Regions from separate parts of the Corynebacterium coyleae genome, predicted to be linked through region 1. Evidence: predicted binding sites of a transcription regulator. Region 1 holds the regulator's gene; the other holds the start of a gene.
What was found. Region 1 encodes LexA, which represses DNA repair genes until DNA is damaged. Its sites were predicted from a motif close to CGAACANNTGTTCG; they were not measured.

Region 1 (3,894 bases):
ACTACCCGCACCGTGTTCTTTGTGCTGCTCACACAACCAGTGTGTCCGATTGTATCCGTTTTTGCAACGAATCCCACACAATCGGAATTAGTGTGTGCTGGATGTCACCGGCGCAAGAACGACCTCAATATCATTGCGCTCGAGATCTTCGAGGAATGTCTCAGGTGCACCACTATCGGTAATGACGATGTCGATGGCATCGAGGGGTGCGAAACTGACAAGGTAATCGTTGCCGATCTTCGATGAATCACACAAGACCACGACCTTCTGGGCATTTGTGACCATGGCCGATTTCACGGCTGCTTCCTGAGAATCGGCGGTAGATAGGCCGTGGTCAATCGTCAGAGCATTGGTACCAATGAATGCGACATCGGCGCGGAGCAATGCCAACGTTCGAAGTGCAGTCGCACCAACTACCGCTTGCGTAATTGCACGAACTGACCCACCAAGAAGCTGTACGCCATCAAGGCCTGCGGAGGAAAGATCCAGGGCGATTGGCAGCGAATTTGTCACGATAGAGCAGTCTTGAGCGCGGGTGCCCTCGCAAAGCAACTGTGCAAAGTAACTGGTTGTAGAGCCAGAATCCAGAAAAATCGCGGCGTTGTCGTGGCGGGGGAGAAAATCCAGTGCAGCTTTCGCGATCGCGGTTTTCGCATCAGATGCCGCACGAGACCGGGCATCGAGCGGGAGTTCAGAGGTGAGAAACGCTTGGTTTGCAACAGCACCACCATGTACGCGGTGCACAATCCCATCGGCGTGAAGTGCGGTGAGGTCGCGGCGGATCGTTTCGGCAGTGACATCGAACTTTTCCGCGAGTTCAGCGACGCTCACCCTGCCTTCCACAGCAGTAAGTGACGCAATCTGGCGTTTGCGCTCCTCGGCGTACATCGCACTCCTCAAACGTTTTGGTCGGAGTACTCAGTATTTCAGACATTCATGCCCGGATGTCTGCGATTGTGTTTGGTTTGCCCCTAAAGGAGGGCAAATTCCCGCTAAAGAGTGCGGAAAACGGAAATAACACGCCCCATGATCTCTGCGCTATCGCCCTTGATTGGGGCAAACGCATCATTGTGGGGAAGGAGCCACACACCGGTGGAATCGCGGTGGAACTCTTTGACTGTCGCCTCGCCGTCAAGCAATGCAGCGACGAACTCGCCTTCCTCGGCAACAGGCTGCGAACGTACAACAACCCAGTCGCCGTTGAGGATGCCGGCATCGCGCATGGACTCTCCAACAACCTGAAGCATAAAAACGTCGCCATCACCGAGTAGGTCGCTAGGAAGTGGGTAATAGGTGTCGACGTTTTCTTCGGCCAGGATAGGTGCACCAGCTGCTATTTGTCCCAAAACTGGAACGAAACGCGCGGGAGTCGCGTCCTCGGGTGTGTCCTGCTGGGGGGTTTTGCGCTTCGGTTTGGTTGTCTGTTGCAGGTGGCGCAGATCCACGGCACGCGGCTTATTGGGGTCGCGGCGCAGGAAGCCCTTCTTCTCCAGTTCCTTGAGCTGGTATGCCACGGATGAGGTTGATTGCAGCCCGGTAGCGTCGCCGATCTCACGGATGCTTGGCGGGTAGCCGCGGAGTACAACGGCATCTTGGATGACCTGAAGGATTCGACGTTGCCTGTCTGAAAGTGTGCTCATGTCGAGATTGCCTGCGTCAGATTTTTTCTTTGCCACTGCTTTTCTTCTTTCCGCGTGTCTCTGTTTCTAGGTCTGTAGGCATAGAACCTACCAGAGAGGGCAAGTTTGTTCGATATTTTCCACTTTGGGCTAGACAGTGTTTGCTCGCTTTGCTATAAATCGAACGTGTAAGCGGAGTCGAACATACAAACGATTACATATTCGAACATGTCGAGTGCATTCGTACAGTGGTGCACGAGATTGAAGGAGAGTGAAATGTCGGTAACGATTAATCCAGCAGTGAACAGTGGGTATGGGAGCGATTGCGGTGTATCTCGGACGCCTCGGTTAGCGCAGCCGGTCGAGGTGTGGGACCTTAATCCAGGACGAGATCGTAGCGGTGTTTATAGCGGTGTTCGAACGCTTGACGTTATTGATCGAAAGGGTGAGCGTACAGAGAACCTAGGTTATGGACGTCGGGAATATGTATCTGAGGCATTCGAATCTCACCGCGAGGGCAAGGAAGGTTTCGTCTTAGCAGCGTTGCTGACTGGAGCGCTTTTAGCCGGCTCTGCGTTTGGTGGAGTGTTTAGTGATGCAAGCCAGGTGCCGGGGTCGTCCCAGCCGGTTTTCATCGCAGACTCGGAGGTGGTCCGCTAGAGGGGTAGTCTGAGCCCTATGTATTGCCCCTTCTGTCATAACGAACAGACCAGAGTCGCTGACTCCAGACTTGTCGAAGCAGGCTCTGCAATTCGCCGTCGCCGTGAATGTACAGAATGCGGTGGTCGATTCACCACTGTTGAAAACGCGGTACTCACCGTCGTCAAACGTAATGGAGTAAGTGAGCCGTTCGACCGCGACAAGCTCATCGTTGGTGTGCGGCGTGCATGTCAAGGTCGGGACGTTTCCGACGATGCACTGAAGCGCCTCGCACAAGAAGTCGAAGAAATCGTGCGTGCGCAGGGCAGCTCGCAGGTTCCTGCTCACGAGATTGGTTTGGCAGTACTCGAGCCACTTCGTGCGCTTGACGAGGTTGCATACCTGCGCTTCGCATCTGTGTATAAGTCGTTTGAAAGTGCCGACGATTTCGAGTCGGAAATCAGGCTTATGCGTCGGCGCGACCGCGAAGAATATCGCTAGCGCAGCGCATCAATTTTCTTCTCAATCCGGCGCTGGCTGACCGGTCGGGGAGTGCCAAGTCGCTGCGCGAACAAACTGACCCGCAACTCCTCAATGAGCCAAAGAATATCCTTGTAGGCCCGCGTCTTCGACCGTTGTGCGGGAAGTCGCTTCATATGATCAGCAAGGTAGCGTTTCACCCCATCGACAACTGCCTGGCGGTCAGCATCTCGGTCCGGGTCCAGACGCATATCCTCCAGCCGGATCCGCATCGCATCGATATAGCGCGGCAAATGCTGTAAGTGCTGCACCCCATGAACCGTTATCGCGTGACGGGGGAGATAGAAGGCGAGCTGCGAACGCATGTCATCAATCGCAGGCCCCTCCCACTGATCGAGCTCCACCGAAATGTCGGCGTACGCGGCAAGCGCTGGAGCAGTGTTGACCACAGCACGCCTTACACCACCCGAGACCTGTGGCTTAATCTCGGCGAGAAGGGCGTCGAACTCCTCCGGAGTGCGCACCGGGCCTCCGTGCGACATCATCAGATCACGAATCACCGATACACGAGCATCCTCGACCAGGCCATTTGCTCCGCCATGGGGATAGCGGTCAACAGCGACCTTATGGCGCAACGGTAGGCCCTTGGTCATCTGCTGCGCATTAACGCTGATTTCGCGCAACAGCAACGTCAGTGTCGCAGTGACCATCGACGCGTCGGCAGCAGCCTTCGTCGGGTGCACCGTGACCTTGACACCGTCTTTTGTAGCTTCGAGTGCTGGGTAAGCATCAACCTCGTTACCGTCGATTGTTGTGGTCACAGTCTCCGGTACAGCGCCGAGCGAGTCCGACGTCCACTTTTTTACAGACTCAGACTCCGATTGGCGTCCAGCTTTGGATACAGACGACTTAATCTTGCCCGCCTGACGGCGTTTTAACGCTGCGAGATCCTTGTCGTGGTCGACGATCTTGCCGCGGCGGTCGATTGCCGCATAGGTAACCTGCAAGTGCGGTGGCAACGCCTGGGGGTTGAAATCCGTGGCGTTAATACCGCGGCCACCAACGCTTCGAAGCGCATCGGCGAGCGCTTCAGTAAACGGGATGTCCGTGTTGACGTCCTCGGGCATTACCTCGAGTGCACGCTGCGCAAAGTCGG
Region 2 (3,894 bases), 710 kb from region 1:
AACCTTGTCTGGTTTTGAGGAATCAGGCAAGGCGATGCGCGGCTACCTCGTGGAGGGGCTTGGGGCCTCGCAGTTTTCCACCCCGGCCACCATCGATCGGCTGCGCGGGCACCAGGACACCGACGACGTGGTGGGCTGGCCCTCCGGTGCGCGCGATCCGCAGGTGCACGTGCTGGCCGCCACCGACCCGTCGAACCCCTACGGGGCGGCGCTGCCGTGGCCGGCGCAGGGGCCGACCCGTGCGGCCGGTGCCATGGTGGTGCTTGTCGACGGCCTCTTAGCCGCCCACATCACCCGCGGCGGGAGAACCATGACCACCTTCTTCGATTTCTTCCCCGACGGGGTAGGGGACCCGATGCCGTTGGTCGTCGATGCCCTGACTCAAGCGGTCCGGGCCGGCCGCATGCAGCCGTTGAGCGTGGAAAAGCTTAACGGCGGTCCTGCCTTTTCTCTGAAAGACTTCGGGGCGACGGTGACCCACAAGGGGGCGAAGATCGGAGGGCGTGCCTCGGCACCCCCGAAGCGGCGCGGGCGCAGCATAACGGAGGCGCTGGGAGAGCTAGACGGTGCAGGGGAGGCCGACGGCAGGCCTGATTTGGGTGGCCCAGCGGATGGGCTCACCTTTGACGACTAGGGTCCAGGCTTTAGGGCCGTAGCGGCACGCGCGGTACCGGCCGGTGGGTGGTCCCCGGCGGTTGCCCCGCCATCCGGGTCCGTTTCGCCCGGATTCGGTTGACCGCCGAGTGCATGGCGGGGTCTGTGGTGTTTACGTGACGGGTGCCGTCGGCCTTGACCAGCACGGCGGTGCCGGTTGTGGGGTCGTAATCCATGTAGCCCTTGTTAAAGGAGCCGTCCCGGTGGTCATTGTTGCACCGGTGATGGGTGGGGCACAGGCCGGTGAGGTTGGTGATGTCGGTGCCGCCGTACCGCAGCCAGGAGATGATGTGGTGGGCTTCGCACTCGCTCATGGCGGTGGTGCAGCCGGCCCATGAGCACACGCCTTGGATGGCGAACATGGCGATGCGTTGCGCAACAGACGCGAGCCGTTTCGACCTGCCCAGGTGCAGCGGCACTCCGGTGAGGCCGTCGACGGTGAGTAAGAAGTCGGAGGTGCCGTCCATGCCGAGGCGCACGAGGTCGAAGGCGTTGAGCTCCACGCCGACGTTGGTTTGGAACAGGGTGGTGGCGTCGGCGTCGGCAAGATCGTCCAGCGTCACCGAGACCACCACGGAGGCGGCGCCGTTGGCGGCCTGCTCGCCGTGTTCGTATTGGCGCATGATGTCCATGAACTGGTCGTATCGGCGCTGGCCGCGGGTGCGGGGGTCGCGGTCCTGCTGGTGTTCAGCCGGGATGTTGGAGTTTGGTGCGAGCCCCTTGTCGGTGAGTGCTTTGTAGAGGGCGTAGTCGCCTGCGGTCATGTGAAGGCGCACGTCGTAGGTGCCGTCGGAGTTTTCCTTGCCCAGGGTAGCCTCGCGCTTTTCAAAGCCAGCGTTGGGGTTCTTCTTTGCGTGTGGCTTGTTCGCCTTGTCCACGAGGCGCTTCACAAACAGCCGCAGGTCCTTTTCGCTGCGTGTCTTCGCTTCCTCCATGGCGCGGGCGTAGATGCTCATGCGTTCGCCCTCGGCGGCCTTGAGCAGTTTGTCGAGTTCTCGCCGGATGATGTCCTGCTTGGCGGCGGGGACCTCGCCGGCGCGACGGCGGGCGTCCTCCTGGTCTTTGCGGCGACGCTCGGCTTCCTCGTCGGCGGCCTTGCGGGCGGCTTCTTCGGCGGCGGCGCGCTCCTCGTCGGTCGGTTCATCGCCGGCGCCAAACAGGTCCCCGAGGAAATCGTCCAGGTCGGGCTCGGGTGGCGGGGATGGCGCGAACATGGCTTTGGCTCGGGCGAGCCGGTTGTAGGCCTCGCCCTTGGAGATGCCCAACTTTTCCATGAGGTAGGCGTCCGGGTAGTTCGCGCCGACGAGTTTGCCGGCATCGGCGAGCACACAGGCGTGTGCAAAGGAGGCGTCGACGTAGGCCTTCTTATCCATAGCTTGTTCGAGGCGTGCGATGTCGCGGGCGATGGTGGGGAAGGGGAGGGACGTGGGGTCGTCGAAAAGCAGACGCAGCTGCGTCAGACTGTCGACGACCTGGTCAACGAGGCGTGATACGTCGTTCATGTCCCCTCCTTTACGTAGTTGAGGGTCAATGTATCAACGCGCCCGACGTCAAAACCGAACGTTCGAACACGCGTTCTACTGTAACTGTCTGACCAGGTGCGCTGCCGCCGCAAGGCCGAGCCGCGGATTCGCCTGGCCCACAAGCGACTCCTCCGGGCTCGGCCCAGAATTGAAAAAGTTTCCCAGAAAGCGGAACATGGGCTCCACTATGCCTGAAGGTGATTCGGTCTATCAGCTGTCTAAGCGCCTGCAGTGGATGCAAAACCGCGAAGTAACATCCACGAGCATCCGCGTCCCGCGCTATGCCACCGTCGATTTCACGGGCATGATCTGCGAGCGAGTGTGGCCGCGCGGCAAGCACCTCTTCATGCAGTTCGCCAAAGACGGTCACCAGGCGCAGATCCTGCACACGCATCTCAAAATGGAGGGCACGTGGTCGATGCACCGCGCCGGCACACGCTGGAAGAAGCCTGGTCATGCGGCTCGCGTGGTGCTTTCGCTTAGCGACGACCCCCAGCCCGACATCGAGCTCGTCGGATTTTGGCTAGGCCTCGTCCGGGTGTTCCCAGCACGCCAATACGAGCAGGAGATGGGGTATCTCGGCCCGGATTTACTCGATCCGGATTTCGACCTGGCTGAGGCAGTCAGGCGCATCGAGGCCACCCCGAACCTAGAGATTGGACGTGCGCTGCTGGATCAGCGCAACCTTGCAGGCATTGGGAACGAGTACCGCGCGGAGATCAACTTCCTCGCGGGTACGCACCCGAGGGAACGGGTGGGGGAGGTGGACGTCGAAAAGCATGTGCGTCTTGCGCGACGGCTGATGTGGGCGAATAAAGACGCCCCCGTCCGCGTGACCACTGGGATCAAGCGGGCGGGGGAGACGAGTTACGTGTTCGGCCGCAACAACAAGCCGTGTAGGCGCTGCGGCACGCTCATTGAGAAGGGATTTCTCGGCGGCGACGGCGACCTCGAGCGGGTTATTTGGTGGTGTCCGCGGTGTCAGCCGGAGCCCTGATATATTCCATTTCTGGAAAAGGGGGGGCGAGATATGGACTTTGAATTTTTGAGAGAAAAACGTCCGTGGGGGAAGCGAGAAATCGACCGGCTCGGAGAATATTTCGCTGGTAGTGCCAGTGTTCCTGCGGAAGCCGCGGAGATGATTATCTGGCACGACGAGTTAGCTCGACGGACTGCTGCTGCCTGTGCAGGTTTTGCGCAGGAACTTTTTGGCCAGGAAAACCAAAGTCCGGACATTGTCAGTGCTTATCGAGTGAAATCGCAGGCGACTATTGGTGACAAAATCAGACGGTCGAATGAGGACAAAACGAAGAAGGTTCAACTCGGCCGGATGTGGGATTTCGCCGGGGCTTGAATTACGGCCAACGTGTTGCACGACGATTTGCGCCATCTCTCATGGGAGCTGCAGCAGGTGCTGCGGGCAGAGGGGCATCGTGTGATTGAGCGTGACTATATCGCCCGTGCGCAGCCCGGGGGTTACCGGGCTATTCATCTGGTGGTTCAGTCGGCTGCGGGTAATGTCGAACTCCAAATGCGAACCTTGCTCCAGTCGGAGTGGGCGAACACCTTTGAAAAGTTAGCGGACAAAACTGGGCGAAAGATCCGATACGAAAGCGATGCGCGGCCAGGGAATAAAGAGCTAGCCAGGGTTTTTGATGCGCTAGTTGCGATTGCGCGTGATATTCACCATATGGAACGGCAACGAGCAGCGACGCGT

Region 2: a site for LexA is predicted at 2,220-2,233, ahead of CCOY_RS03930 (HNH endonuclease signature motif containing protein). Genes of this name have one in related genera too.

The regions. Positions count from the first base shown of each region.
Region 1 is NZ_CP047198.1:1,513,147-1,517,040, reverse strand. Features, by position in the region: gene CCOY_RS07380 (1-phosphofructokinase family hexose kinase) at 1-32, opposite strand, end outside; gene CCOY_RS07375 (DeoR/GlpR family DNA-binding transcription regulator) at 88-888, opposite strand; gene lexA (transcriptional repressor LexA) at 993-1,640, opposite strand; gene nrdR (transcriptional regulator NrdR) at 2,298-2,759, shown strand; gene hrpA (ATP-dependent RNA helicase HrpA) at 2,756-3,894, opposite strand, start outside.
Region 2 is NZ_CP047198.1:800,424-804,317, forward strand. Features, by position in the region: gene CCOY_RS03925 (ATP-dependent helicase) at 1-634, shown strand, start outside; gene CCOY_RS03930 (HNH endonuclease signature motif containing protein) at 645-2,156, opposite strand; gene CCOY_RS03935 (DNA-formamidopyrimidine glycosylase family protein) at 2,365-3,174, shown strand; gene CCOY_RS03940 (hypothetical protein) at 3,208-3,531, shown strand; gene CCOY_RS03945 (RelA/SpoT-related domain-containing protein) at 3,613-3,894, shown strand, end outside.